Regions from separate parts of the Escherichia sp. B1147 genome, predicted to be linked through region 1. Evidence: predicted binding sites of a transcription regulator. Region 1 holds the regulator's gene; each other region holds the start of a gene.
What was found. The regulator PurR, encoded in region 1, represses purine synthesis genes. The targets are predictions, from matches to a motif close to CANGCAAACGTTTGCNTG.

Region 1 (10,469 bases):
CGAATGTGCCGCACGGGCATTATTAATGCCTGGCCGAACACCGGGACATCGCACCCCACTCTGGCAACAACGTTTACGCGCCAGCCAGTTACTGGAAATCGCCCAGGGCTATCCGGATTTCCCTGTCATTCTCGAAACTCTGCGTGAATGCCTGCAGGATGTGTATGATCTTCCCGCGCTGGAACGTTTGATGCGTCGCCTGAACGGTGGCGAAATTCAAATTTCCGATGTCACCACCGCAACGCCCTCACCTTTTGCCGCCAGTTTATTGTTCGGTTATGTGGCGGAATTTATGTATCAAAGCGATGTCCCACTCGCGGAGCGGCGAGCTTCAGTGCTGTCGCTGGATAGCGAATTGCTGCGCAATCTACTCGGTCAGGTTGATCCTGGTGAGTTACTCGACCCACAGGTCATTCGTCAGGTGGAAGAAGAGTTACAGCGGCTGGCTCCTGGCAGAAGAGCGAAAGGTGAAGAAGGATTGTTCGACCTGCTGCGCGAACTGGGACCAATGACCGTTGATGACCTGACGCAACGGCATACAGGCCGCCGTGAAGAGATTGAGACGTATGTAGAAAATCTTCTCGCGGCAAAAAGAATCTTCCCGGTGATCGTTGCAGCTCAGGAGCGTCTGGCCTGCATGGACGACGCTGCCAAATTACGCGATGCACTCGGAGTGCAACTGCCGAACTCGCTGCCAGATATTTACTTGCACCGTGTCAATTACCCGCTTCGCGATCTTTTTTTGCGCTATCTCCGGACACATACTCTGGTGACTTCAGAACAACTTGCCCGCGAAATTGGCCCTGGCATCGCCATTGTCGAAGAGCAACTTCATCAATTGCGCGAACAAGGGCTGGTGATGAATCTTCAACAAGACATCTGGGTGAGCGATGAAGTTTTTCGTCGTTTGCGTTTACGTTCCCTGCAGGCTGCCAGAGAGGCTACGCGTCCGGTACCAGCCATTGCTTATGCACGATTGCTACTGGAGCGTCAGGGTGTGCTCCCCGCCACCGATGGTAGCCCGGCACTTTTTGCCTCAACATCGTCAGGCGTTTATGAAGGCGTGGATGGCGTCATGCGGGTTATCGAACAGCTTGCTGGTGTCGGTTTACCCGCCTCGCTGTGGGAAAGCCAGATCCTGCCCGCTCGGGTGCGCGACTATTCGCCCGAGATGCTGGACGAACTGCTGGCAACCGGCACGGTTATCTGGTCGGGGCAAAAAAAACTCGGGGAGGATGACGGTCTGGTGGCACTGCATTTACAGGAATATGCCGCCGAATCGTACATTCCCGCAGAACAGGATCACGCGAAACGTTCAGCGCTTCAGCAAGCAATTATCGCAGTTCTGGCTGACGGGGGCGCCTGGTTTGCGCAACAAATCGGTCAACGAACAGGCGAGAAAATTGGCGAGTCAGTAGATCCATCAGCCCTGCAAGAGGCGCTCTGGGAATTGGTCTGGGAAGGCGTCATCACCAGTGATATTTGGGCACCGTTGCGCGCCCTCACCCGCAGCAGAGCCAGCGCACGCCCCTCAACTCGCCGTAGTAGCCGGGCTCGTCGTGGACGTCCGGTCTATGTACCGTCAGTCATGCCGTTAGTAACTTACAACACGCCGAAACTGGCCGGACGCTGGTCTTTATTGCAGGTAGAGCCACTAAACGATACCGAATGGATGCTGGCGCTGGCGGAAAATATGCTCGACCGCTACGGCATCATCAGCCGTCAGGTGGTAATTGCTGAAAATATTCCTGGTGGATTTCCGTCGATGCAAACGCTTTGCCGCAGCATGGAAGATTCCGGGCGAATTATGCGTGGCCGGTTTGTTGAAGGTCTGGGCGGCGCACAATTTGCTGATCGCCTGACTATTGACCGATTGCGCGATCTCGCCACCGCCACCAGCCAATCGCAGCAATTCACGCTGGTTGCACTCTCTTCCAACGATCCGGCGAATGTGTGGGGAAATCTCCTGCCCTGGCCTGCACATTCGGCGACGCTGGTTCCGACTCGTCGAGCTGGCGCGCTGGTGGTCGTCTCCGGTGGCAAATTGTTGCTCTATCTGGCGCAAGGTGGCAAAAAAATGCTGGTCTGGCAGGAAAAAGATGAATTATTACCACCGGAGGTTTTCCAGGCGCTAACTACCGCGTTGCGGCGAGAACCACAGCTACGCTTTACGCTGACAGAAGTGAATGACCAACCGGTCCGGCAAACGCCGATGTTTACGCTGCTGCGTGAGGCGGGATTTTCAAGTTCGCCACAAGGGCTGGATTGGGGATAAAAGCACTGACGGATGCCTGTTAGCATCCGCCAGTATTGCGGGACGGATTATTCAGCATCCGGCTCTTCAGACTTGTATTTAGCAGCAGTTTCTTTGATCAGCTGCTGCAGTTCGCCACGCTGATACATTTCAATCACGATATCACAGCCGCCCACCAGCTCGCCGTCAACCCACAGTTGCGGGAAAGTCGGCCAGTTAGCATATTTCGGCAGCTCCGCACGAATGTCCGGGTTCTGCAGGATATCAACGTAGGCAAAACGTTCGCCACAAGCGGCAAGCGCCTGGACTGCCTGAGCAGAAAAACCGCAGCTTGGCAGTTTTGGTGAACCTTTCATGTACAGCAGGATCGGGTTTTCAGCAATCTGGCGTTGGATTTTTTCGATAGTGGTGCTCATTGTCTTGCTTCCTCAAACTTCTTTACGGCAGTAATCTGACATTGTAGCGGGTCAGTGCGGCATCGGAAAATAACATTTTCATCACGCTTTTGCTATTTTATCCCTTTGCTCTATTTGTTGCATTTCAAATATTCGTTTCTTCTCTGCCACGCTGCAAGCTGGCGCATTTGTGACCACTTTTAGCTTTCACTGCTGCTTTTTTTTTGCACTCGCCGACGAAACGTATTTTTTAACAATAAAAGCTATTAACTTTCTCTTCTTCTATGCATTAGAATCATCAAGTTTTGTAAATCAGACGCAGGCATGATAGACCTGCCTTAACAGAGGGACGCTCAGTGGCGCGGATAAACCGTATTTCGATCACGCTCTGTGCTTTACTTTTTACCACCCTGCCTTTAATGCCTATGGCCTATGCTTCCAAGCAAGCCAGGGAGAGTTCTGCTACCACTCATATCACCAAAAAAGCAGATAAAAAGAAAAGCACGGCAACTACCAAAAAGACCAATAATAAAGGCAGTCAGAAAACCGCCAAAAAAGCCGTCAGTAAAAGTACGACCAAAAGTAAAACCGCTTCTTCCGTTAAAAAATCCTCCATTACCGCTTCTAAAAACGCTAAAACTCGCAGCAAAAACGTTGCCACTAAAACGGCGTCTGCCAGCTTTACGGAAAAGTGCACCAAACGTAAGGGCAATAAATCACATTGCGTGAAAGTCAAAAATGCCGCCCCAGGCACTATTGCCGACGCGCACAAAGCCAAAGTTCAGAAAGCCACTAAAGTGGCAATGAATAAACTGATGCAGCAAATTGGCAAGCCATATCGTTGGGGGGGAAGTTCGCCGCGTACCGGTTTTGATTGCAGTGGACTGGTTTATTACGCCTATAAAGACTTGGTTAAGATCCGTATTCCGCGCACAGCCAACGAAATGTATCACCTGCGCGATGCGGCACCTATCGATCGCAGCGAACTGAAAAATGGTGACCTGGTCTTCTTCCGCACTCAAGGGCGTGGGACTGCCGATCATGTAGGCGTGTATGTTGGCAATGGTAAATTTATTCAGTCACCACGCAGTGGCCAGGAAATTCAAATCACGTCGTTAAGTGAAGATTACTGGCAACGCCACTATGTTGGCGCCCGTCGGGTAATGACCCCAAAAACACTTCGCTAAAAGTTTACCCTGTTGTTACGACAACAGGGTAAGTTCATCTTTTGTCACACCTTTTAATTTGCTACCCTATCCGCACGCACAATAAGGCTATTGTGCGTATACCAATGAATAATAAAGGAGAGTAGCAATGTCATTCGAATTACCTGCACTACCATATGCTAAAGACGCTCTGGCTCCGCACATTTCTGCGGAAACCATCGAGTATCACTACGGCAAACATCATCAAACTTATGTCACTAACCTGAACAACCTGATTAAAGGTACCGAGTTTGAAGGTAAATCACTGGAAGAGATTATTCGCAGCTCTGAAGGTGGCGTATTCAACAACGCAGCTCAGGTCTGGAACCACACTTTCTACTGGAACTGCCTGGCACCGAACGCCGGTGGCGAACCGACTGGCGAAGTCGCTGAAGCTATCGCCGCATCTTTCGGTAGCTTTGCCGATTTCAAAGCACAGTTTACTGACGCTGCGATCAAAAACTTTGGTTCTGGCTGGACCTGGCTGGTGAAGAACAGTGATGGCAAACTGGCTATCGTTTCTACCTCTAATGCTGGTACTCCGCTGACTACCGATGCGACCCCACTGCTGACCGTTGATGTCTGGGAACACGCTTATTACATCGACTATCGCAATGCGCGTCCTGGTTACCTGGAGCACTTCTGGGCACTGGTGAACTGGGAATTCGTAGCGAAAAATCTCGCCGCATAATAACTGATGGCAGATGCAACATTGCCTGATGCGCTACGCTTATCATGCCTACGCGGATCATCAATCCAGGTCGGATAAGGCGCTTGCGCCGCATCCGACAAGCGATGCCTGATGCGACGTTTAACGCGTCTTTTCAGGCCTATGCGGATGAGGCGTTAACAACACATCTGGCAAGATAAATCGCACTTTGCCTGAAAATCGTAACGCAGAAGGTATCCCTTCTGCGTTTTTGTTTTATTAGCTGTTGGCAACGCAAACTGCTTCAGGTTGTTTTCTGGCTGACATCAACACCAGCAACAATGCCAGTCCTGCGACAATCGCCCCCATCACCGGCACAAAACTGTACCCCAGACCACCTGAAATCACTGCGCCACCTGCCGCAGCACCCAGCGCATTGCCCAGGTTAAAGGCACCGATATTCACTGACGAAGACAGCCCCGGCGCTTCGCTGGCAACTCGCATCACACGCATCTGTAACGGTGGCACCACCGCAAAAGTTGCTGCGCCCCACACCACCATGCTGATAGCGGCACCAAACTCATTACGAGCCAGGAACGGGATCGCCAGCATAATCACCATCAGCAGCAACAAAAAGCCTTTCAGCGTGCCATTAACCGAACGGTCCGCCAGTTTACCGCCGAAATAGTTACCGATAGAAAACCCGACGCCAATCAGTACCAACATTGCCGTTACGAATATCGGTGTCGCGTGGGTGATGCTTTGCAGTACCGGAGAAATATAGGTATAGAGCGTAAACATTGCCCCTGCCCCCAGCACTGTTGTCAGCAATGCCGAAAGCACCTGCGGACGCAACAGGACCGCCAGCTCTTTTTTCACTTCCGGTCGCGCTCCTGCGCCACCTTTTGGTAACGAGAAGAACAGGCTAACCATTGAAATCACGCCCAGCCCCGCCGTTGCCAGAAACGACATCCGCCAGCCAATAGTTTCGCCAAGCCAGGTCGCCGCAGGAACACCGCCAATATTTGCCAGAGTTAAACCCATAAACATAGTGGCGACGGCGCTGGCCTGTTTGTGTTTAGGTACAACGCTTGCGGCCACGACTGAACCCAAACCAAAAAATGCCCCGTGATTCAGGCTGGTCAAAATGCGTGAAAGCATCAGCGTCATATAATCCGGCGCGATAGCAGAAAGCACATTGCCAAGAGTGAATATGGCCATCAGGAAAATAAGCGCACTACGCCGGGCACGGTGAGACAGTAGTAATGTCATCAGCGGCGCGCCAACCATTACGCCAACCGCATAAGCGCTGATAAGCATGCCCGCAGCGGGAATCGAGACATCCACACCGCGCGCAATGACGGGCAATAAGCCCATTGGCGAGAACTCCGTTGTCCCGATACCAAACGCGCCAACTGCCAGCGCCAACAACGGATAGTTAATTTTCATGCCTAATCTCCACCTCTTCGCGTCATTACACGATATTCATCAAAGTGGCGAAAGCATGACAGCAATCACAAAAAATTGAAAATAACAAAAAGAGAAAACACTTTTGCCATTTTGCTAACAAAAGGGAAGAGAGTGCGAGGGAGGATGCGCTCCCTCGAAGGGAAATCAGTGCAGCGCGGCAGTCAAACCTACGGCTACGATCAAACCGAGGACAATAATGGTTGTTACCAGTGAAGATTTAAGGTCGGCACTCATCAAGTTTTCTCCTTTTTTATTACCCTACAAAAAGTGATATTACGCATTTTTACACACTGTGAAGAAAAAATCTCCCGTCATTTATAATGATAAGTGTTTTACCACTTCCCCTTTTCATCAAGATCGGCCAAAATTCCACGCTTACACTATTTGCGTACTGGCCATTAACCCCTTCCTGACGCTCTGTGTCGTTTTTCCGGCGTACCGCAACACTTTTGTTGCGCGTAAGGTGTGTAAAGGCAAACGTTTACCTTGCGATTTTGCAGGAGCTGAAGTTAGGGTCTGGAGTGAAATGGAATGGCAACAATAAAAGATGTAGCGAAGCGAGCAAACGTTTCCACTACAACTGTGTCACACGTTATAAACAAAACTCGTTTCGTCGCTGAAGAAACGCGCAACGCCGTGTGGGCAGCGATTAAAGAATTACACTACTCCCCTAGCGCGGTAGCGCGTAGCCTGAAGGTTAACCACACCAAGTCTATTGGCTTACTGGCTACCAGCAGCGAAGCGGCCTATTTCGCGGAGATCATCGAAGCGGTTGAAAAAAATTGCTTCCAGAAAGGTTACACGCTGATCCTCGGCAACGCGTGGAACAATCTGGAGAAACAGCGCGCCTATCTGTCGATGATGGCGCAAAAACGCGTCGATGGCCTGCTGGTGATGTGTTCTGAATACCCGGAACCGTTGCTGGCGATGCTGGAAGAGTATCGCCATATCCCAATGGTGGTGATGGACTGGGGTGAAGCAAAAGCTGACTTTACCGATGCGGTCATTGATAACGCGTTTGAAGGTGGCTACATGGCCGGGCGTTATCTGATTGAACGCGGTCACCGCGAAATCGGCGTTATCCCCGGCCCGCTGGAACGTAACACCGGTGCAGGCCGCCTTGCCGGTTTTATGAAGGCAATGGAAGAAGCGATGATCAAGGTGCCGGAAAACTGGATTGTGCAGGGTGACTTTGAACCTGAATCCGGTTATCGCGCCATGCAGCAAATCCTGTCGCAACCGCATCGCCCTACTGCTGTCTTCTGTGGTGGTGATATCATGGCAATGGGCGCACTTTGCGCTGCTGATGAAATGGGTCTGCGCGTACCACAGGATGTTTCGCTGATCGGTTATGATAACGTGCGCAACGCACGCTACTTTACCCCAGCGTTGACCACTATCCATCAGCCAAAAGATTCGCTGGGCGAAACGGCATTCAACATGCTGTTGGACCGTATCGTCAACAAACGCGAAGAACCGCAGTCTATCGAAGTTCATCCGCGGTTGATTGAACGCCGTTCCGTGGCTGACGGTCCGTTCCGCGACTATCGTCGTTAATCATCCGTTGCGGGAGTCTCTTCAGGCTCCCGCAACCACTCCTTATTTAGCGTCTCACTATCGCCGAGATACTCCAGCAACCAGGTTAAGGCTGGCGACATATCATTCTGCTGCCATGTCAAACAACATGCCGAATCAGGGAATGGGTTTTCCAGTTCTAATGCTACCCACTTCCCTTCGTTGAGCCAGGGTTTAGCGAAATGCGTCGGCACCATGCCAATGCATAATCCAGCCGAGATACAGGTTGCCGATGATTCCCAGTCAGGCACCACCACCCTTTTTTGGTTATCAAGCAGCCAGGTAATACGTTTGGGCAGCGTACGTGAGGTATCTTCGCGCACCAGCGATGGCCAATTGCGCAACGTATCGTCGCTGAACGGCCCATTCATCGACACAAGCGGATGATGACTGGCAACAACGCAACTCCAGCTCAACATTCCCATATCCCGGAAGGCATAACGGCCCCCGACCGGAATCGCTCGTGTCGCGCCAATCGCCAGCTCCACGCGCCCATCGGAAAGCGCATCCCAGACGCCGTTGAACACTTCCTGAAATACCAGAAGTTCGACATCATCAAAATGGCGATAAAAATCAACGATCATCTGCCGCGTGCGTTCTGGTCTGACAATATTATCTACCGCGATGGCTAACTGACCGCGCCAGCCGTTCGCTATCTGCTGGCATTGCTGGCGAGTGATCTGCATTTTTTTGACAACAGACCGCCCTTCTTTGAGAAACCACACCCCGGCAGCGGTCAGTTCCACATCACGATGTCGACGTTCAAAAAGCGGCACTGCCAGCCACTCTTCCAGTTGACGCACGGTATAGCTGACCGCAGAAGGAACACGATGCAACTCCTGGGCCGCAGCGCTGAAGCTACCATTTCGCGCCACCGCATCAACAACTTCCAGAGAATACTCGGACCACATAGCTTGCCTGCAAAATTTTTGAAATCAGTCATCAAATATTACCGTTTCACAACACGAATTTCACTCCCTACACTTTGCGGCGGTGTTTAATTGAGAGATTTAGAGAATATACATGCAACCTGGGAAAAGATTTTTAGTCTGGCTGGCGGGTTTGAGCGTACTCGGTTTTCTGGCAACCGATATGTATCTGCCTGCTTTCGCCGCCATTCAGGCCGACCTGCAAACGCCTGCGTCTGCCGTCAGTGCCAGCCTTAGTCTGTTCCTTGCCGGTTTCGCCGCTGCCCAACTTCTGTGGGGGCCACTCTCCGATCGCTATGGCCGTAAACCCGTTCTTTTACTCGGCTTGACGATTTTTGCTCTTGGTAGTCTGGGAATGCTGTGGGTAGAAAACGCGGCGACTCTGCTGGTATTGCGTTTTGTGCAAGCTGTTGGCGTCTGTGCCGCGGCCGTTATCTGGCAGGCATTGGTGACGGATTACTATCCTTCACAAAAAGTTAACCGTATTTTCGCGACCATTATGCCTTTAGTGGGTCTTTCTCCGGCGCTTGCTCCGCTGTTAGGTAGCTGGCTGCTGGTACATTTTTCCTGGCAGGCGATTTTCGCCACCCTGTTTGCCATCACCGTGGTATTGATTCTGCCTATTTTCTGGCTTAAGCCCACCACGAAAGCACGTAATGATAGCCAGGATGCACTGACCTTTACCGACCTGCTGCGCTCTAAAATCTATCGTGGAAACGTGCTGATTTATGCGGCCTGTTCAGCCAGTTTCTTTGCCTGGCTAACAGGTTCACCGTTTATCCTCAGCGAGATGGGCTACAGTCCGGCGGTAATCGGATTAAGTTATGTTCCGCAAACCATCGCGTTTCTTATTGGTGGTTACGGCTGTCGCGCCGCATTGCAGAAATGGCAGGGTAAGCAGTTGTTACCGTGGCTGCTGGCACTGTTTGCCGTCAGCGTGGTAGCAACCTGGGCTGCAGGCTTCATTAGCCATGTGTCGCTGGCCGAAATTCTGATCCCATTCTGTGTGATGGCCATTGCCAACGGCGCAATCTACCCGATTGTGGTCGCCCAGGCACTACGCCCTTTCCCGCATGCGACAGGCCGCGCGGCTGCATTACAGAACACCCTGCAATTGGGGCTATGTTTCCTCGCAAGCCTGGGGGTTTCCTGGCTCATCAGCGTTAGCACGCCGCTGTTCACCACCACCAGCGTAATGTTATCGACCGTAGTGCTGGTTGCTATCGGCTATAAGATGCAGCATCAACCTGAATCTCACTGCCCGAATCATGGTGAGACGGAAGTCGCGCATAGTGAATCACATTGATCTATAGCGATATCTTTATACTTAGGCTGCTAACAAAATTTTGTTGTATGATTGAGATTAGCAGCCTATACTGAATCCCAGTTGTTAATATTACGATAAATATTATGTTTTTACGGGGACAGGAGCGTTCCCGAGTCACTATGGATGGTCATTTCGGCAAGGGTTCCTCCTTTCCTCTGTTCTACGTCGGATTATAGACTCGCGGTTTTCCTGCGAGATTTCTCACAAAGCCCAAAAAGCGTCTACGCTGTTTTAAGGTTCTGATCACCGACCAGTGATGGAGAAACTATGAGTTCATCGTGTATAGAAGAAGTCAGCGTACCGGATGACAACTGGTACCGTATCGCCAACGAATTACTTAGCCGTGCAGGCATCGCCATTAATGGCTCTGCCCCGGCAGATATTCGAGTTAAAAACCCCGATTTTTTTAAACGCGTTCTACAGGAAGGATCGTTGGGGTTAGGCGAAAGTTATATGGATGGCTGGTGGGAATGTGACCGACTGGATATGTTTTTTAGCAAAGTCTTACGCGCTGGGCTTGAAAACCAACTCCCCCATCATTTCAAAGACACACTACGCATTGCTGGCGCACGTCTCTTCAACCTGCAAAGTAAAAAGCGTGCCTGGATAGTCGGTAAAGAGCATTACGACCTTGGTAATGACCTGTTCAGCCGCATGCTGGATCC
Region 2 (10,469 bases), on a different contig from region 1:
CCAAAAGCCATGGGCTACTGAGGGCGCCCAGGTAACATAGAATGCCAATCAATGCAGCTTCAAAAATCATGGTGTGCTCCTTATTTCAGCTTCTGGCGTGCATCCTGCCAGCTATAACAACTGGCATCCGGTACGAGGCGAAACTCAACCAGATGCCCGTGTTGTGTCAGCCAGTCAAAAGCGGCGATTTCATCGGCATTCACTGACTGGTTTGGGCCAATGGTGGTGGTGTCGGCGCGGGCGCTCATCGGACCAACGTTAATTTTTCCATTGGCGTTTTGCAGGCTGATCCCTGCTTCTTCAATGCGTTTCAGGGTGACGGGGGATTTACCTATCACGAAATAACGCTTCTCACTGGCAATCACTTTCGGCAGTTTTTCAATTGCCGTGGCGGTATCGAACAACCAGACTTTCGTATCCTGAACTGCGCCTTTCATCACCGACGAAAGCAATGCATCGGCGGCAACGGCATCATCAATGGCAACAATGCCATCGCAGGGAAGTTCTTTTGCCCAGCGTGTTACCAGTTGTCCGTGGATCACGCGATCGTCAATGCGTACAAACGAAATGCTCATAACATATTCCTTTAAAAATCATCTGGCTGAACGGATAACACCGGGGCGGCTTTGACAAGCGTCGGTGCGGTCAATGCCAACAGTTCTATGGCGGCGGCGTGAACATCGGTTAAATGGCGGATCTCTTCACTAAGTAAGAGCATAGGGAAATTGACGCCCGCGACTACGGCGACAGGCGGTTTGGTTGAGGGTGAAAAAGCATGTTGGCAGGCCACATTCCACGGTGTGCCGCTTTGTAGGTCACACAGCACCAGAACGCCGTCGCTATCTTGTCCGGCGTGCTCCAGCGTCAGGGCGAAATCACGTTTAAAACCTTCTATGCCCGCTTCTTCACTTAAGGTGACGGTAAAAACGTGGAGTAGCTCACCGTAGACCATCCGGCTACTGGTCAGTAACGCTCCGGCAAGTGGGCCGTGGGTCGCAACAATAAGGTTAATCATCAGCTTATCCTCTGACCCAGGCTTTCATGGTCGCCAGTTGTTGCCCGATGCCTTTGCCAAAGGGGGCGATGCGATATTCCCCGACCGCGGCAGGGATAATAAACGTCTCGGCATAGTGGATAACGAACGATTCGAAGGCGTCGGTGGGGCTTTCAACGATAGCTTCGGCACCTTCCACCAGATTCAGCACGTTGACGCAGCCGTAGGTGTGATGCATCACTGGCGCGGTAAACCAGTGGCGGCGGGTTTCGATAAACTCCCGTTCATGCATTCCGGTACGCTCTTCTCGCCAGCCGTTACCTTCGGCGAGTGGTTCAATCCGATTCACCAGATTTTCATGCACCCACTGCGTATCGCGCTGCCAGTCAATTACCTGCTCGCCGTGTTCCAGATGGACAGGGCGCGGTAATCCATCGAGCCCCAGACGTCCCCAATCCCACAACTTGAAGGTGAAAATATAGGGCGTTGCGCTGATCTCCAGCACCATCGTACCCGCACCAGAGCAGTGCACAGTTCCGGCGGGAATCAAAAAGTGGTCGTGTTTACATGCCGGGATCTGATTCACAAAGCGGGCATCATCAAAGGCTTTTTCGCCACATTCTGCCGCCTGAAGATCGGCCAGCATCTCTTGTGGCTGTGTACCGGTTTTGGTTCCTAAATAAACCACCGCGTCAGGTTCTGCTTCCAGAATGTAGTAACTTTCATCCTGGGTGTAGTGCATCCCGAACTGCTGCTGAATGTATTCCGTCACCGGATGCACCTGAAAACTCAGGTTCTGCCCGCCAATGGTATCGAGAAAGTCAAAACGAATCGGAAACTCCGCGCCAAAGCGGGCGTGGACTTTTTCACCCAGCAAAGGGCGCGGGTAGAGAAGCACCAGATCCTGTGAGGGGATCTCGATCCGCACGTTGCCAAAACGCAGTAACAGGCTGTTTTCCTCGGGCACGCAATCAAAACACCATGCGTAATTTGGCGCGGAGGGATCGAGATCGAATTGTTGTTTCATCCATTGACCGCCCCACACGCCGGGATCAAAGAATGGCACGACGCGAAACGGTCGCGTGGTGGTGTGCTGTAACGCACAACGTAGCGCTTCACCGCTAACCATCGCGGGAGACGCTTTTATGGTGGTATCCAGCAGATAATCAGCGCGTTTCAGAAGTGGGGCTTTGTGTTTATCGAACACGCGCCACTCAATAAAAAATGCTCGTTTATAGCGGCGCAGCAGGTCTTCATCCGGGTTTTCTGCTCCCCAGTTTCCCAGCCCGTCGTGACGCATTCGTTGCTGAATTTCCCAACGCGGCATATCGGCATAAATCAACACATCGCCTTCATGAGCCAGTGCGGCACCGGAACCGTAGAGAACGACTACGCCGTTCTGAATATCTTCAACTTGCTGGCGCAGTTGCTTCAGTTTTTCTGCATCATAAAATTCAGCAAGCTGATGGCAGGAAAGCACGCCGAACACGCGATCATCAGTAAGATTTCGCGCCAGCAGTTCATGCAGCGCCTGCGGCGTGCGGCGCGCCGATTCGACATTCAGTACCTTTACTGCATTGAGTATTGGCAAAAAATGCTGCTCAAGTTCAGCCAGTTGCACACCGGGGTAGCAGTCAATAACGACCACCGTTTTGGCCGATGCCGAAGCCCTGTCGTTAATTTCGTTGCAGATCGACGCCCAGCCGCTCCAGGCCTGATTGTCGTATCCCCGAACGGCAACTTCCGGGAATTTGTTATAGGTTGATCGCATTTTCGGCCTCCGTGTTTTCTAAACAGAGATTAATCGATTAACCTTGTTATGACAGCGTGGTTAACGCGATTAACCCGGCATATTCGATAACAGATAGCGAAAATGGCATTGTTATGTGAGAAGCGTCACAGGGATATTTGAGCAAAAAGATTAACCGATTAACCTTCGATAGTGTTCAGGAGAAAAGATGACAACAGTAACGCTGGCGCAGGTTGCAGAGCGAGCGGGAGTTTCTACAGCGACAGTCTCGATGGTGTTGCGTAATCGGGGGCGGATCTCGCAGGCAACGCGCGAGAGAGTATTAAAAGCTCTGGATGATGCCGGTTATGTCTATAACCAGACAGCGGCGAATTTACGCAATCGCAGTAGTAATCAGGTCGGGTTATTGCTGCACGATATTACTAACCCATTTTACGGCGAAATGACCGCCGGACTGAGTCACGAAATGGAGCGTCATGATCTGCTGCTCTTTCTGGCGAATAGTGAAGAATCTGGCGAGCGGCAGCAAAAGTTTGTTGATTCTCTGATGCGCAATAACGCCTGTGGCATGGTGTTGTGTGCGGCGCGGGAAACGCCAGCCTCCTTTTTTGAGGCGTTAAAGCGGCGCAATATTCCTGCCATTATGGTGGTGCGCCCGTTAAGCGATCCTGATTTTGACTTTGTCGGAACCGATAATTTTCTCGGTACGCAAATGGCGACCACACACTTAGTGAAAATGGGGCATAAGAACATTGCCTTTATTGGCGGCAGCCCGCACTCCGGTAGCCGTGCGCAACGTATTGGCGGTTTTACCAGCACCTTACTGGAACATGGGATATCACCTAATCCACAATGGATTGTTGCCGCGCAGGCTAACCAGTCAGACGGTGCAAAAGTGGCTGAATCGCTATTGGCGCGCTATCCGCACATTACCGCTGCTGTTTGCTATCAGGATATTGTCGCATTGGGCGTCATGCAGGCATTACGGAAAATGGGGCGGGAACCAGGGCGGGATTTTGCGCTGGTGGGATTTGACGATATCACCGAAGCCGCGCTGGTACAGCCAGCGCTTACCACCGTTTCGGTGGCGGCAAAAGAGATTGGTCGCAAGGCCGGGGAACTGCTCTACAGCCGCATTCAGGGTAATGATGAACCACCAAAACGGATCATTTTGCCACCGGCATTAGTGGTCAGAGAATCATGCGGTTTTCGCTGATTTCAACGGTTTTGCTGATGACACCTCCTGTTTTACATTTAATTCTAATTATCGCCGTTTTTCGCTGGCAGCGTCGCGATACGCTGGGTACTCTGAAACGGTTTACGCAAAATTAACAAGAGAGAATAGCTATGCATAATGCAAACATTCGCGTGGCCATCGCGGGAGCGGGTGGTCGCATGGGGCGGCAGTTGATTCAGGCGGCGCTGGCGCTGGAAGGCGTAGAGCTTGGCGCGGCGCTGGAGCGCGAGGGATCTTCTTTACTGGGCAGCGACGCCGGTGAACTGGCCGGAGTCGGAAAAACGGGCGTTACCGTGCAAAGCAGTCTCGATGCGGTAAAAGATGATTTCGACGTATTTATCGATTTTACTCGTCCGGAAGGCACGCTGAATCATCTGGCATTTTGTCGCCAGCATGGCAAAGGGATGGTGATCGGCACGACGGGGTTTGACGAAGCAGGCAAACAGGCTATTCGTGATGCCGCCGAGGATATTGCGATTGTCTTTGCCGCTAACTTTAGCGTCGGTGTCAATGTCATGCTTAAGCTGCTGGAGAAAGCCGCTCAGGTAATGGGTGACTACACTGACATCGAAATTATCGAAGCACATCATCGACATAAAGTGGATGCGCCGTCAGGCACCGCGCTGGCGATGGGGGAAGCGATTGCCCATGCGCTGGATAAAGATCTCAACGATTGCGCCGTTTACAGTCGTGAAGGCCATACCGGTGAACGAGTGCCAGGCAGCATTGGTTTTGCTACCGTCCGTGCCGGTGACATCGTTGGCGAACATACCGCCATGTTTGCTGATATTGGCGAACGGCTGGAGATTACCCATAAGGCTTCCAGCCGCATGACCTTTGCTAACGGCGCAGTAAGGTCGGCACTGTGGCTGAATGGCAAGCGAAATGGTCTTTTTGATATGCGAGATGTGCTAAATCTTACTAATTTGTAGCAATTAAACATTGCTATTGATGCAAAAATAACTCGTTTAATTTTATGATTTTACAGGCCTTTGTTTTTAAGGCCTTTTATTTTGATTGTTTTAATCATGTTTGAATGAAAAGTGGTAAAAAATATATATTTTGTCGTTTGTTTTTGTTGTTTTAATGTAAATTTTGACCATTTGGTCCACTTTTTATCGTGCCGCATCTATTGAATACATTCTTCTCACTGCGCAAGCGTTTTCCAGACAGAGTTAGCTGATCTTTTTGTCGGTTAATGCGATTAAAACATGCATGAGCCATAAAATAACATAAAAAATCCCGCCATTAAGTTGACTTTTAGCGCACTTATATCCAGAATGCCGCCGTTTGCCAGAAATTCGTCGGTAAGCAGATTTGCATTGATTTACGTCATCACTGTGAATTAATATGCAAATAAAGTGAGTGAATATTCTCTGGAGGGTGTTTTGATTAAGTCAGCGCTATTGGTTCTGGAAGACGGAACCCAGTTTCACGGTCGGGCCATAGGGGCAACAGGTTCGGCGGTTGGGGAAGTCGTTTTCAATACTTCAATGACCGGTTATCAAGAAATCCTCACTGATCCTTCCTATTCTCGTCAAATCGTTACTCTTACTTATCCCCATATTGGCAATGTCGGCACTAATGACGCTGATGAAGAATCTTCTCAGGTACATGCACAAGGTCTGGTGATTCGCGACCTGCCGCTGATTGCCAGCAACTTCCGTAATACCGAAGACCTCTCTTCTTACCTGAAACGCCATAACATCGTGGCGATTGCCGATATCGATACCCGTAAGCTGACGCGTTTACTGCGCGAGAAAGGTGCACAGAATGGCTGCATTATCGCGGGCGATAACCCGGATGCGGCGCTGGCGTTAGAAAAAGCCCGCGCGTTCCCAGGTCTGAACGGCATGGATCTGGCAAAAGAAGTGACCACCGCAGAAACCTATAGCTGGACACAAGGGAGCTGGACGCTGACCGGCGGCCTGCCAGAAGCAAAAAAAGAAGACGAGCTGCCGTTCCACGTCGTGGCTTATGATTTCGGCGCCAAACGCAACATCCTGCGGATGCTGGTGGACAGAGGCTGTCGCCTGACCATCGTTCCGGCGCAAACTTCTGCCGAAGATGTGCTGAAAATGAATCCGGACGGCATCTTCCTCTCCAACGGTCCTGGGGACCCGGCCCCGTGCGATTACGCTATTACCGCCATCCAGAAATTCCTCGAAACCGATATTCCGGTATTTGGCATTTGCCTCGGTCATCAGCTGCTGGCGCTGGCGAGCGGTGCGAAGACCATCAAAATGAAATTTGGTCACCACGGCGGCAACCATCCGGTTAAAGATGTGGAGAAAAACGTGGTGATGATTACCGCCCAGAACCACGGTTTTGCGGTGGACGAAGCAACATTACCTACAAACCTGCGTGTTACGCATAAATCCCTGTTCGACGGTACGTTACAGGGGATTCATCGCACCGATAAACCGGCGTTCAGCTTCCAGGGCCACCCTGAAGCCAGCCCGGGGCCGCACGACGCAGCGCCGTTGTTCGACCACTTTATCGAGTTAATTGAGCAGTACCGTAAAACCGCTAAGTAATCAGGAGTAAAAGAGCCATGCCAAAACGTACAGATATAAAAAGTATCCTGATTCTGGGTGCGGGCCCGATTGTTATCGGTCAGGCGTGTGAGTTTGACTACTCTGGCGCACAAGCATGTAAAGCCCTGCGCGAAGAGGGGTACCGCGTCATTCTGGTGAACTCCAACCCTGCGACCATCATGACCGACCCGGAAATGGCCGATGCGACCTACATCGAGCCGATTCACTGGGAAGTGGTACGCAAGATTATTGAAAAAGAGCGTCCGGACGCGGTGCTGCCGACGATGGGCGGCCAAACGGCGCTGAACTGTGCGCTGGAACTTGAGCGTCAGGGGGTGCTGGAAGAGTTCGGCGTCACCATGATTGGTGCTACCGCCGACGCGATTGATAAAGCAGAAGATCGCCGCCGTTTCGATGTTGCGATGAAGAAAATCGGCCTCGAAACCGCGCGTTCTGGTATCGCACACACCATGGAAGAAGCCCTGGCGGTTGCCGCTGACGTTGGCTTCCCGTGCATTATTCGCCCATCCTTTACCATGGGCGGTAGCGGTGGCGGTATCGCCTATAACCGCGAAGAATTTGAAGAAATTTGCGCCCGCGGTCTGGATCTCTCCCCAACCAAAGAGCTGCTGATTGATGAGTCGCTGATCGGCTGGAAAGAGTACGAGATGGAAGTTGTGCGTGATAAAAACGATAACTGCATCATCGTCTGCTCTATCGAAAACTTCGATGCGATGGGCATCCACACCGGTGACTCCATCACTGTCGCACCAGCGCAAACGCTGACCGACAAAGAATATCAAATCATGCGTAACGCCTCGATGGCGGTGCTGCGTGAAATCGGCGTTGAAACTGGCGGGTCCAACGTCCAGTTTGCGGTTAACCCGAAAAACGGTCGTCTGATTGTTATCGAAATGAACCCGCGTGTGTCGCGTTCTTCGGCGCTGGCTTCAAAAGCGACCGGCTTCCCGATTGCCAAAGTGGCGGCGAAACTGGCGGTTGGTTACACTCTTGACGAGCTGATGAACGACATCACTGGCGGGCGTACTCCGGCCTCCTTCGAGCCGTCCATCGACTACGTGGTGACCAAAATTCCTCGCTTCAACTTCGAGAAATTCGCAGGTGCGAACGACCGTCTGACCACCCAGATGAAATCGGTTGGTGAAGTGATGGCGATTGGTCGCACGCAACAGGAATCCCTGCAAAAAGCCCTGCGCGGTCTGGAAGTCGGTGCGACTGGTTTCGATCCGAAAGTGAGCCTTGATGATCCGGAAGCCCTGACCAAAATCCGCCGCGAACTGAAAGATGCAGGCGCAGAGCGTATCTGGTACATCGCCGATGCTTTCCGCGCGGGCCTGTCTGTCGATGGCGTCTTTAACCTGACCAACATTGACCGCTGGTTCCTGGTACAAATTGAAGAACTGGTGCGCCTGGAAGAGAAAGTGGCGGAAGTTGGTATCAACGGCCTCGACGCGGACTTCCTGCGTCAGTTGAAACGCAAAGGCTTTGCCGATGCGCGTCTGGCTAAACTGGCGGGCGTGCGCGAAGCGGAAATCCGCAAGCTTCGTGACCAGTACAACCTGCACCCGGTCTACAAACGTGTGGATACCTGTGCGGCAGAATTCGCCACCGACACGGCATACATGTACTCCACGTACGAAGATGAGTGCGAATCCAACCCGTCCACCCGTGACAAAATCATGGTCCTTGGCGGCGGCCCGAACCGTATCGGTCAGGGTATCGAATTCGACTACTGCTGCGTACACGCCTCGCTGGCGCTGCGTGAAGACGGTTACGAAACCATTATGGTTAACTGTAACCCGGAAACCGTTTCTACCGACTACGACACTTCAGACCGTCTCTACTTCGAGCCGGTAACCCTGGAAGATGTGCTGGAAATCGTGCGTATCGAGAAGCCGAAAGGCGTTATCGTCCAGTACGGCGGTCAGACCCCGCTGAAACTGGCACGCGCGCTGGAAGCCGCTGGCGTGCCGGTTATTGGCACCAGCCCGGATGCTATCGACCGTGCAGAAGACCGTGAACGCTTCCAGCATGCGGTTGACCGTCTGAAACTGAAGCAACCAGCTAACGCTACCGTTACCGCTATTGAGATGGCAGTAGAGAAGGCGAAAGAGATTGGCTACCCGCTGGTGGTGCGCCCGTCTTACGTTCTCGGCGGTCGGGCGATGGAAATCGTCTACGATGAAGCCGACCTGCGTCGCTACTTCCAGACGGCGGTGAGCGTGTCTAACGATGCTCCGGTACTGCTGGACCACTTCCTTGATGACGCGGTAGAAGTGGACGTGGACGCCATCTGCGACGGCGAAATGGTGTTGATTGGCGGCATAATGGAACACATCGAGCAGGCGGGAGTGCACTCCGGTGACTCTGCATGTTCTCTGCCAGCCTACACCTTAAGTCAGGAAATTCAGGATGTGATGCGCCAACAGGTGCAGAAACTGGCCTTCGAATTGCAGGTGCGCGGCCTGATGAACGTGCAGTTTGCGGTGAAAAACAACGAAGTCTACCTGATTGAAGTTAACCCGCGTGCGGCGCGTACCGTTCCGTTCGTCTCCAAAGCCACCGGCGTACCGCTGGCGAAAGTGGCAGCGCGCGTAATGGCAGGCAAAACGCTGGCCGAGCAGGGCGTGACCAAAGAAGTCATCCCGCCGTATTACTCGGTGAAAGAAGTGGTGCTGCCGTTCAACAAATTCCCGGGCGTTGACCCGCTGTTAGGGCCAGAAATGCGCTCCACCGGGGAAGTGATGGGCGTCGGTCGCACCTTCGCTGAAGCGTTTGCCAAAGCGCAGCTGGGCAGCAACTCCACCATGAAGAAACAGGGCCGTGCGCTGCTCTCTGTGCGTGAAGGCGACAAAGAGCGCGTGGTGGACCTGGCAGCAAAACTGTTGAAACAGGGCTTCGAGCTGGATGCAACCCACGGTACGGCGATTGTGCTGGGCGAAGCGGGTATCAATCCGCGTCTGGTAAACAAAGTGCATGAAGGTCGTCCGCACATTCAGGACCGTATTAAGAATGGCGAATACACCTACATCATCAACACCACTTCAGGTCGCCGCGCGATAGAAGACTCCCGCGTGATTCGTCGCAGTGCGCTGCAATATAAAGTGCATTACGACACCACCCTGAACGGCGGTTTCGCCACCGCGATGGCGCTGAATGCCGATGCGACCGAAAAAGTTATTTCGGTGCAGGAAATGCACGCACAGATCAAATAATAGCGTGTCATGGCGGATATGTTTTATCCGCCATTTTGATCGAATAACTAATACGGTTCTCGAAAGAGGACCGTTTTTTTTACCTGTAAAGCAAAACTTTGTTGGAATTCATATTTTTGATGGCGTAAGCAGGATTTTGCTCACACTAATCCTTCGTTAGGTTGCATACTATCGATATATCCACAATTTTAATATGGCTTTGTTTAATTGCTTCAAAACGAGTCATAGCCAGTCTTTTAATTTGTGAAACTGGAGTTCGTATGTGTGAAGGATGTGTTGAAAAACCACTCTATTTGTTAATCGCCGAATGGATGATGGCTGAAAATCGTTGGGTGATAGCAAGAGAGATCTCTATTCATTTCGATATTGAACACAGCAAGGCGATTAATACCCTGACTTATATTCTGTCGGAAGTCACAGAAATAAGCTGCGAAGTTAAGATGATCCCTAATAAGCTGGAAGGACGGGGATGCCAGTGTCAGCGACTGGTAAAAGTGGTCGATATCGATGAGCAAATTTACGCGCGCCTGCGCAATAACAGTCGGGAAAAATTAGTCGGTGTAAGAAAGACGCCGCGTATTCCAGCTGTTCCGCTCACGGAACTTAACCGCGAGCAGAAGTGGCAGATGATGTTGTCGAAGAGCATGCGTCGTTAATTTAATCTCCTTGATACCGCGCGGCCAGTTCGCCGGATGCGATGCTGGCGCATCTTATC
Region 3 (10,469 bases), on a different contig from region 1:
GACGTCATGGAAATAAATATAACACTTTCGGTTTTATTCGGGTAAATAAGCAATACCCTGCTCCTGAAGCAGGATATTAAATTTTATCCGCGTGATGCATCAGCACAAATTTATCCCACAACTGCTCTTCTGTCTCGACATGCGCCGGATCTTTCACAATGGTATTAGGGATCGGGCACACCTTCTGGCAGGTTGGCGTTTCGTAGTGACCTACGCATTCAGTACACTTATCGCTGTTAATCTCGTAAATATGATCACCCATCGAAATCGCCTCATTCGGGCATTCAGGTTCACACATATCACAATTGATGCATTTTTTAGTGATTAACAGCGCCATAAGGAAACTCTCAAAACAACACAAACCGGGCGGGCATTATACGCGCATTCTTTACTCAAACCAGTTTTTTCACCAGTGCCTCGCTGTGGCGAATGCGCTCAGGCGCCAGTTCGAGATCCTGCTGGATTAGCGCAATGAACAGCAAATCTGTAAGCATTCCCTGGGCGTGACAAGCGGAGATCGACGCACTATTCGTCGCCTGTTCTTCGGCAATAGTATACAGGCAATGGGATGCACGTTGTTGCAGAGCATTTGGCGTGAAACCGGTAATTGCCAGCACCTTTCCTCCCACACGTAGCATCTCATCCGCCGCGAGATTTAACTCACGTCGTACACCAGTGTAAGAGATAGCTAATAACAGGTCGTCCGGTGAAGATGCCTGTACAGTTGAGAGCAACGCATGCATATCGCGTTCTGCGGCAGCATTGAAACCAATCTTCATCAGTTTCCAGGCAAAGTTTTGCGCTACCAGACCCGAAGCGCCAATGCCAGTCAAAATAATCCGCCGCGCAGAACGCAACATCACCACGCATTCATGCAATTTCTCTTCACTGTTAACGTTCAGCGTCGCATACATGGCAGCCGTGTTTTCTTTTATGAGCTTTTCGCCCACCAGTCGCAACGGATCATCACCGCGAATTTGGTTATGAATGGGGACAGAAGGGGATTCCGGCTGGCTCGCCAGAGCTTCGCTTAACGCCAGTTTTAAGGCTGGAAAACCTTTATAGCCGAGTTTTTGTGCGAATTTCACTACGCTGGATTGACTGACTCCGGCTTCGTTGGCCAATTGCTGCGAACTTAAATGGCGCGCCGAATCAGGTTGTAGCAGGAGATAGTCCGCCAGTTTTTTATCACTCTGGGCAAGCTGCTGGTAACGCTGACGAATACGAAGTAAGCCGTTCATATCTTTCCTCGCGATGAAATAATGGCGACAACAGGCAATATGAGACACAAGCGAGTGAATATTATATTCCATAGTTTGTAAGATCTATGAATTAAAAATTCCATTCAGCATTATACGGTAGATTGTTGCCGGAAAAGTGATGATCTATCTGTTAGGCTATGTAGTAGCGATGATTAATCAGGATGTTTCAGTCCAGAGGAGTATGGTTTGGCAACTCACGAGCGTCGTGTGGTGTTTTTTGACTTAGATGGAACATTGCATCAACAGGATATGTTCGGTAGTTTTCTGCGCTACATACTGCGTCGCCAACCACTGAATACACTGCTTGTCCTGCCGCTATTACCGGTTATTGCCATGGCATTATTGATAAAAGGTCGTGCCGCGCGCTGGCCGATGAGTCTGCTATTGTGGGGATGTACTTTTGGTCACCGCGAAGCGCGTTTACAGGCGTTGCAAGCCGATTTTGTGCACTGGTTTCGCGACAATGTTACTGCTTTCCCGCTGGTGCAAGAGCGCCTGACTACCTATCTGCTAAGTTCCGATGCCGATATCTGGTTGATAACTGGTTCTCCGCAGCCATTGGTTGAGGCTGTCTATTTTGATACATCGTGGCTACCACGGGTTAATCTTATCGCCAGCCAAATCCAGCGAGGCTATGGCGGCTGGGTGTTGACCATGCGTTGTCTCGGGCATGAGAAGGTCGCGCAACTGGAGCGCAAAATCGGTACGCCACTGCGGTTGTACAGTGGTTACAGCGACAGTAATCAGGACAACCCGCTACTCTATTTTTGTCAGCACCGTTGGCGCGTAACTCCGCGCGGCGAACTCCAGCAACTGGAATAGAGTAAAGCATAGCGTACGTGTATAATGCGCCGCGCTTTTATAACCGGAGTTTTCTTTTTGTCTGAAGTCGAATTTAGTCACGAATACTGGATGCGTCATGCCATGACGCTGGCAAAGCGTGCCTGGGACGAGCGGGAAGTACCGGTCGGCGCAGTATTAGTGCATAACAACCGGGTAATCGGCGAAGGCTGGAATCGTCCGATTGGTCGGCATGATCCAACCGCGCACGCTGAAATCATGGCCCTGCGTCAGGGCGGTCTGGTGATGCAAAATTATCGCCTGATCGACGCAACATTATATGTCACGCTGGAGCCGTGTGTAATGTGCGCCGGAGCGATGATTCACAGCCGCATTGGTCGTGTTGTTTTTGGTGCACGAGATGCGAAAACGGGCGCTGCCGGATCATTAATGGATGTGTTGCACCATCCGGGGATGAATCACCGGGTGGAAATCACAGAAGGGATACTGGCGGAAGAGTGTGCAGCGCTACTCAGCGACTTCTTTCGCATGCGTCGTCAGGAAATTAAAGCGCAGAAAAAAGCACAATCTTCTGCGGATTAATTTTGTTTCTTTTCACTTCCCTTCCTGGAAAACAGCAGCGAAGGGGAGTGTGTCAGATAATTAGATGACGATTGTGAAAAAAACGAGAGAAAAGGAAATTTTCCTTTACTCAATTCTGTTGGTGACACCGCCGGATAATCCTGAGCCAACTGCATCGCCGCTTCTGTAGCCTGCTTTTCTTTCTCTTGCAGATACCCCACCAGACTAATCTGATACTTACGGATATTTTCGACATAGGCGTAAGCTTCATGTCCCCGCGCATAACCGTAAGTCAGCTTGCTGTAATAGGGTTTCTGGCTAAGTAAAGGCAGACGTTGTTTAACATCGGTCCAACTGTCAGGATTACCTTTGGTTTTTGCCGTCAGGGCGCGAGCATCCAGCATATGCGCATAACCCATATTGTAAGCGGCGAGCGCAAACCAAATCCGTTCATTTTCTGGCACGCTTTCCGGCACTTTACTCATCATATCCTGCAAATAACGCGCGCCGCCGCTGATGCTTTGTTCGGCATCGGTACGATCGGTAATGCCCAGGCTTTGCGCGGTATTTTTGGTCAACATCATCATTCCACGCACACCGGTCGGTGAGGTGGCTTGCGCGTCCCAATGTGATTCCTGATAAGCAATAGCCGCCAGCAAACGCCAGTCAATTTCCTCGGCGTATTTTTCAAACAAAGGTTTTAATTGTGGCAGAACCGCATCGACGGCGCGTAAAAATGTGCGCGTATCGACGTAATCAAAATCATCGCCATGCCCCAGGTATTTCTCTTCAATGCGTGCCAGCGTACCGTCCTCATTCATTTTGTTGAAGAAGTCGAGCAGAGCTGCGGAAAGGGTATTATCGTCATCTAACTGGCTAAACCAGGTCACGGGTTGTTCATCGGTGATATCGAGCGCCACGGCGAGTTCCGGGTGAACTCGCTGAAACAGGCTGATGGCGACAGAATCAGCAATGGTGTAATCCAGCTTACCTCCGATGACATCTTCCAGTAATTCTGCAGAGCCTTTTTTGTCGTCCACCTTCCAGCTTAAATCCGGGAACTTAGTTTCTTTCAGTCTTTGCAGATCGTTAACGACGACGTGTCCTGGTGCGATGGAGAGCTGTTCCGCCGTCAAATTGCCCAGCGTGCGTGGGCGATATTGACCCACTTTGTAAACCAGTTGTTGTGAAACGGAATAATAGGTTGGACCAGGCTGATAATTTTTTACCCGCTCACTGTTATAAACCAGACCGGCTGCCAGAAGGTCGGCGTCGCCGTTGTCGAGATCGTCAAACAACTGGCTGATATTCTGCCGTACGGTCACTTTCAGTTTCACGCCGAGGTAGTCGGCAAATTGTTTGGCCAACTCATAATCCAGCCCGGAAGATTTACCGTTAATCTCATTCCAGGTGAGGGGAGTATGAATGGTGCTCACGCGCAATTCTCCCCGCGCTTGAATGGCGGCGATACGGTTGTCGGCTTTACCAAACCACGGAATAGATGGCCAGAGAGCTACCGCGAGAAGCAGTGCCAGAATGCCAATGAACAGATAATTAATCTTTAATTTTTTCAATTAGTTAATTCTCTGTGTCGTTCGTGTCCTGGCTTGAAAAAACGATATGCTAAACAAAGGTATAATCATCAATGAGCGGCATTTTGCGTAAACCTGTGCCAGTTGGCAACTTATTACAGCCGTTGGCGGCACGCGTTGCTAATCCACGATGGTGATTTTATTTCCACGCAAACGGTTTCGTCAGCGCGTCAGATTCTTTATAATGACGCCCGTTTCCCCCCTTGGGTACACCGAAAGCTTAGAAGACGAGAGACTTATGATGGAAATTCTGCGTGGTTCGCCTGCACTGTCGGCATTCCGAATCAATAAACTGCTGGCGCGTTTTCAGGCTGCCAGGCTCCCGGTTCACAACATTTACGCCGAGTATGTCCATTTTGCTGACCTCAATGCGCCGTTAAACGAAGAAGCGTACGCGCAACTTGAACGCCTGCTGAAATATGGCCCGGCACTCGCCAGCCATGCCCCGGAAGGCAAATTACTGCTGGTGACCCCGCGTCCAGGTACCATCTCTCCCTGGTCTTCAAAAGCGACCGATATCGCTCATAACTGCGGGCTGCAACAGGTAAACCGCCTTGAGCGCGGCGTTGCTTACTATGTAGAAGCCGGTACGCTGAACAATGAACAATGGCAGCAGGTTACCGCTGAACTGCACGACCGCATGATGGAAACGGTCTTTTTCGCTTTAGATGATGCAGAGCAGCTGTTTGCCCATCATCAACCGACTCCGGTCACCAGCGTTGATTTACTGGGGCAGGGACGTCAGGCGCTGATCGACGCAAACCTGCGTCTCGGCCTGGCACTGGCGGACGATGAAATTGACTATCTGCAAGATGCTTTCACAAAGCTTGGTCGTAACCCGAACGACATCGAGCTTTATATGTTTGCCCAGGCGAACTCTGAGCACTGCCGTCATAAGATTTTTAACGCCGACTGGATTATCGATGGTAAACAACAGCCGAAATCGCTGTTTAAGATGATCAAAAACACCTTCGAAACCACGCCGGATCACGTTCTCTCTGCTTATAAAGATAACGCCGCAGTGATGGAGGGCTCTGAAGTGGGCCGCTATTTTGCCGACCACGAGACGGGCCGCTACGATTTCCATCAGGAACCGGCGCATATCCTGATGAAAGTGGAAACCCACAACCATCCGACAGCGATTTCTCCGTGGCCGGGGGCGGCGACCGGTTCTGGCGGTGAAATACGTGATGAGGGCGCCACCGGGCGCGGTGCGAAGCCGAAAGCCGGTCTGGTCGGTTTCTCCGTTTCTAACCTGCGTATTCCGGGCTTCGAACAGCCGTGGGAAGAAGATTTCGGTAAGCCGGAGCGCATTGTCACCGCGCTGGACATCATGACTGAAGGCCCATTAGGCGGCGCGGCATTTAACAACGAATTTGGTCGTCCGGCACTGAACGGCTACTTCCGTACCTATGAAGAAAAAGTAAACAGTCACAACGGCGAAGAGCTGCGCGGCTATCACAAACCGATCATGCTGGCGGGTGGGATCGGCAACATTCGTGCCGATCACGTACAAAAAGGCGAGATCAACGTTGGTGCGAAGCTGGTCGTTCTCGGCGGCCCGGCGATGAACATCGGTCTTGGCGGCGGTGCGGCGTCTTCCATGGCGTCTGGTCAGTCTGATGCGGATCTCGACTTTGCTTCCGTCCAGCGCGACAACCCGGAGATGGAACGTCGCTGCCAGGAAGTTATCGACCGTTGCTGGCAGTTGGGCGATGCCAACCCAATCCTGTTTATCCACGACGTTGGCGCAGGCGGTCTTTCTAACGCCATGCCGGAACTGGTGAGCGACGGCGGACGCGGCGGTAAATTTGAACTGCGCGATATCCTGAGCGACGAACCGGGCATGAGCCCGCTGGAAATCTGGTGTAACGAATCCCAGGAACGCTACGTGCTGGCGGTTGCTGCCGATCAGTTACCGCTGTTTGACGAACTGTGTAAGCGTGAACGCGCGCCATACGCGGTGATTGGTGAAGCGACCGAAGAACTGCATCTTTCTCTGCACGATCGCCATTTTGATAATCAGCCAATCGATCTGCCGCTGGACGTGCTGCTTGGCAAAACGCCGAAGATGACCCGCGACGTACAAACGCTGAAAGCGAAAGGCGACGCCCTGGCCCGTGAAGGGATCACCATTGCTGATGCGGTGAAACGCGTGCTGCATCTGCCGACCGTGGCGGAGAAAACTTTCCTGGTGACCATTGGCGACCGTACCGTAACCGGTATGGTGGCGCGCGATCAGATGGTGGGTCCGTGGCAGGTGCCGGTCGCTAACTGCGCGGTCACTACCGCCAGCCTCGACAGCTACTACGGTGAAGCGATGGCGATTGGCGAACGTGCGCCGGTTGCGCTGCTGGATTTCGCCGCTTCTGCCCGTCTGGCGGTCGGTGAAGCGTTAACTAACATCGCCGCTACGCAGATTGGCGATATCAAACGCATTAAACTTTCCGCCAACTGGATGGCGGCAGCAGGTCATCCTGGTGAAGATGCTGGCCTGTATGAAGCCGTTAAAGCCGTGGGCGAAGAGCTTTGTCCGGCGCTGGGCCTGACTATCCCGGTGGGTAAAGACTCCATGTCGATGAAAACCCGCTGGCAGGAAGGTAGCGAAGAGCGCGAAATGACGTCGCCGCTGTCGCTGGTAATTTCTGCATTTGCCCGCGTAGAAGATGTACGTCACACCATTACGCCGCAGCTTTCTAACGAAGATAACGCACTGCTGCTCATTGATCTGGGCCTTGGCAATAACGCGCTGGGCGCAACGGCGCTGGCGCAGGTTTACCGTCAGCTTGGCGACAAACCCGCTGATGTGCGCGACGTCGCGCAACTGAAAGGTTTCTATGACGCGATTCAGGCACTGGTTGCGCAGCGTAAGCTGCTCGCGTACCACGACCGCTCTGACGGTGGCCTGCTGGTGACGCTGGCGGAAATGGCGTTTGCCGGTCATTGCGGCATTGAAGCGGATATCGCCTCTCTGGGCGACGATCGCCTGGCTGCGTTGTTTAACGAAGAACTGGGGGCGGTGATTCAGGTGCGCGCCGCTGACCGTGAAGCGGTCGAAGCCGTACTGGCACAGCATGGCCTTGCTGATTGCGTTCATTATGTCGGTCAGGCGGTATCTGGTGACCGTTTTGTGATTACCGCTAACGGACAGGCTGTATTCAGCGAAAGCCGTACTACGCTGCGTGTCTGGTGGGCAGAAACCACCTGGCAGATGCAGCGCCTGCGTGACAACCCGGAGTGCGCCGATCAGGAACATCAGGCGAAATCCAACGACGCCGATCCGGGTCTGAATGTGAAACTGTCGTTCGATATCAACGAAGATGTAGCAGCACCGTTTATTGCCACTGGCGCGCGCCCCAGAGTTGCCGTGCTGCGTGAGCAGGGCGTGAACTCGCATGTTGAGATGGCGGCAGCTTTCCATCGTGCAGGCTTCGATGCTATCGACGTGCATATGAGCGACCTGCTGGCTGGACGAACTGGTCTGGAGGATTTCCACGCCCTGGTAGCGTGTGGCGGTTTCTCCTACGGTGACGTGCTGGGCGCAGGTGAAGGCTGGGCGAAGTCTATTCTGTTCAACAACCGTGTACGCGATGAGTTTGCAACTTTCTTCCATCGTCCGCAAACGCTGGCGCTGGGGGTATGTAACGGATGCCAGATGATGTCCAACCTGCGCGAACTGATCCCTGGTAGTGACCTGTGGCCACGTTTTGTGCGTAACACATCCGATCGCTTTGAAGCGCGTTTCAGCCTGGTTGAAGTGACCCAAAGCCCGTCGTTGCTGCTGCAGGGGATGGTTGGTTCGCAGATGCCGATAGCCGTTTCTCACGGTGAAGGGCGCGTTGAAGTGCGCGATGCGGCGCATCTGGCGGCACTGGAAAGCAAAGGGCTGGTGGCGCTGCGCTATGTCGATAACTTCGGCAAAGTCACTGAAACCTACCCGGCCAACCCGAATGGTTCCCCGAACGGTATCACTGCGGTCACTACCGAAAGCGGTCGTGTCACCATTATGATGCCGCACCCGGAACGTGTTTTCCGGACTGTCAGCAACTCCTGGCATCCGGAAAACTGGGGGGAAGATGGTCCGTGGATGCGCATTTTCCGCAATGCACGTAAGCAGTTGGGGTAAGGCTGCGAGTATTTTTCGCAACGCATTGATTTTGTTGGCCGGATAAGGCGTTAACGCCGCATCCGGCATTAAACGTCAACCACTATTATCAGCTCCCAAATCCGGGAGCTTTTTTTGTGTCTGTAAATCACGACAACGGGTGGTTTGCCGTGTCGCTTATAGGTGACATTTAACTTGTTGATTTAATTTAAAACTAATACTTTTATCTTTAATTGTCTCTTATGAGCGACACAGTGGCTGATTTATAGACAAATCGTCAAGCAGCCATAAATCCATCAAACCAACGTAGAATCAGTACGTTATCAAACTATTTTATTTATTGGCACAGTTACTGCATAATAGTAACCAGTGGCTCATTCACCTACTTATGTCAGCCCCTTCGGGACGTGCTACATAAAATTCGAATGACGCACAACAAGGTGCCTGCCGTCCAACTTCTGATATCAGCGTAGCTATATCAACCATCGGGCGAAACGTCGAGTTAGGCACCGCCTTATTCCACAACAAAGCCGGGTAATTCCCGGCTTTGTTGTATCTGAACTCCCCCTCGGTTAGCATCAGGCTATTCGCGTCTGACGAGAGTAACACCTTGAAACGCTGGCCCGTTTTTCCCCGTTCATTACGACAATTAGTCATGCTGGCATTCTTGCTGATTCTGCTGCCTCTGCTGGTACTGGCATGGCAAGCCTGGCAAAGCCTTAATGCACTTAGCGATCAGGCGGCGCTGGTCAATCGCACAACGCTTATTGACGCCCGGCGCAGTGAGGCAATGACTAATGCGGCGCTGGAGATGGAGCGTAGCTACCGTCAGTATTGCGTGCTGGATGATCCCACCCTGGCAAAGGTCTATCAAAGCCAGCGTAAACGTTACAGCGAAATGCTCGATGCCCACGCAGGCGTGCTGCCAGACGATAAACTCTACCAGGCATTACGTCAGGACTTGAACAATCTGGCCCAACTCCAGTGTAACAACAGTGGGCCGGATGCGGCGGCTGCCGCGCGTCTGGAAGCCTTTGCCAATGCCAATGCCGAAATGGTACAGGCCACGCGCACCGTGGTGTTCTCACGCGGGCAGCAACTTCAGCGAGAGATAGCCGAACGCGGACAGTATTTCGGCTGGCAGTCACTGGTGTTGTTCCTGGTGAGTCTGGTAATGGTGCTGCTTTTCACCCGAATGATTATCGGCCCGGTGAAAAATATCGAACGGATGATCAACCGTCTGGGGGAAGGGCGTTCTCTGGGGAATAGCATCTCGTTCAGCGGCCCGAGTGAGTTACGTTCGGTCGGGCAGCGTATTCTCTGGTTAAGCGAACGCCTGTCATGGCTTGAATCCCAACGCCATCAGTTTTTAAGACATTTATCTCATGAATTAAAAACGCCGTTGGCGAGTATGCGTGAGGGTACTGAATTATTGGCTGACCAGGTCGTCGGGACGCTCACGCCGGAACAAAAAGAGGTGGTGAGCATTCTTGATAGCAGCAGCCGCAATTTGCAAAAGCTGATCGAACAACTGCTTGATTACAACCGCAAACAGGCGGACAGTGCGGTGGAACTGGAGAATGTTGAGTTAGCACCGCTGGTGGAGACAGTAGTTTCTGCTCATAGCCTGCCCGCACGGGCTAAAATGATGCATACCGACGTTGATCTCAAAGCAACAGCTTGCCTGGCGGAGCCAATGCTGCTGATGAGCGTACTGGATAATCTTTACTCCAATGCGGTGCACTACGGGGCTGAATCCGGTAACATTTGCCTTCGCAGCAGTTTACATGGTGCGCGGGTTTATATTGATGTCATCAATACAGGCACGCCCATTCCGCAAGAGGAACGCGCCATGATCTTCGAACCCTTTTTTCAGGGAAGCCACCAGCGAAAAGGGGCGGTGAAGGGCAGCGGTCTGGGATTAAGCATTGCCAGGGATTGTATTCGCCGTATGCAAGGGGAACTGTATCTGGTCGACGAGAGCGGGCAAGATGTTTGTTTCCGCATTGAATTACCGTCGTCGAAAAACACGAAATAATGCTAACAGCCTATCCCATCAGGCTATTTTATTTGCCAGTTTGGCCCCGGGCAGTGCTCGAAATCTTCACGTACGACATGTACGCTCCGGTTTCTCCGCGCTGTCCATGT

Region 2: a site for PurR is predicted at 5,133-5,150, ahead of carA (glutamine-hydrolyzing carbamoyl-phosphate synthase small subunit). Genes of this name have one in related genera too.
Region 3: a site for PurR is predicted at 4,363-4,380, ahead of purL (phosphoribosylformylglycinamidine synthase). Genes of this name have one in related genera too.

What each region holds. Positions count from the first base shown of each region.
Region 1 is NZ_LFHY01000017.1:119,772-130,240, forward strand. Features, by position in the region: gene A9180_RS18570 (ATP-dependent helicase) at 1-2,275, shown strand, start outside; gene grxD (monothiol glutaredoxin 4) at 2,323-2,670, opposite strand; gene A9180_RS18580 (C40 family peptidase) at 3,006-3,836, shown strand; gene sodB (superoxide dismutase [Fe]) at 3,964-4,545, shown strand; gene A9180_RS18590 (MFS transporter) at 4,783-5,952, opposite strand; gene A9180_RS18595 (YnhF family membrane protein) at 6,118-6,207, opposite strand; gene purR (HTH-type transcriptional repressor PurR) at 6,505-7,530, shown strand; gene punR (DNA-binding transcriptional activator PunR) at 7,527-8,459, opposite strand; gene punC (purine nucleoside transporter PunC) at 8,572-9,783, shown strand; gene cfa (cyclopropane fatty acyl phospholipid synthase) at 10,072-10,469, shown strand, end outside.
Region 2 is NZ_LFHY01000002.1:190,791-201,259, reverse strand. Features, by position in the region: gene A9180_RS01145 (PTS mannose/fructose/sorbose/N-acetylgalactosamine transporter subunit IIC) at 1-70, opposite strand, end outside; gene A9180_RS01140 (PTS system mannose/fructose/N-acetylgalactosamine-transporter subunit IIB) at 81-575, opposite strand; gene A9180_RS01135 (PTS sugar transporter subunit IIA) at 587-1,015, opposite strand; gene A9180_RS01130 (class I mannose-6-phosphate isomerase) at 1,020-2,765, opposite strand; gene A9180_RS01125 (LacI family DNA-binding transcriptional regulator) at 2,953-3,960, shown strand; gene dapB (4-hydroxy-tetrahydrodipicolinate reductase) at 4,092-4,913, shown strand; gene carA (glutamine-hydrolyzing carbamoyl-phosphate synthase small subunit) at 5,370-6,518, shown strand; gene carB (carbamoyl-phosphate synthase large subunit) at 6,536-9,754, shown strand; gene caiF (carnitine metabolism transcriptional regulator CaiF) at 10,015-10,410, shown strand.
Region 3 is NZ_LFHY01000005.1:26,129-36,597, forward strand. Features, by position in the region: gene yfhL (4Fe-4S dicluster ferredoxin YfhL) at 77-337, opposite strand; gene A9180_RS03345 (MurR/RpiR family transcriptional regulator) at 393-1,241, opposite strand; gene yfhb (phosphatidylglycerophosphatase C) at 1,449-2,084, shown strand; gene tadA (tRNA adenosine(34) deaminase TadA) at 2,142-2,645, shown strand; gene mltF (membrane-bound lytic murein transglycosylase MltF) at 2,642-4,198, opposite strand; gene purL (phosphoribosylformylglycinamidine synthase) at 4,455-8,342, shown strand; gene qseE (two component system sensor histidine kinase QseE/GlrK) at 8,932-10,359, shown strand.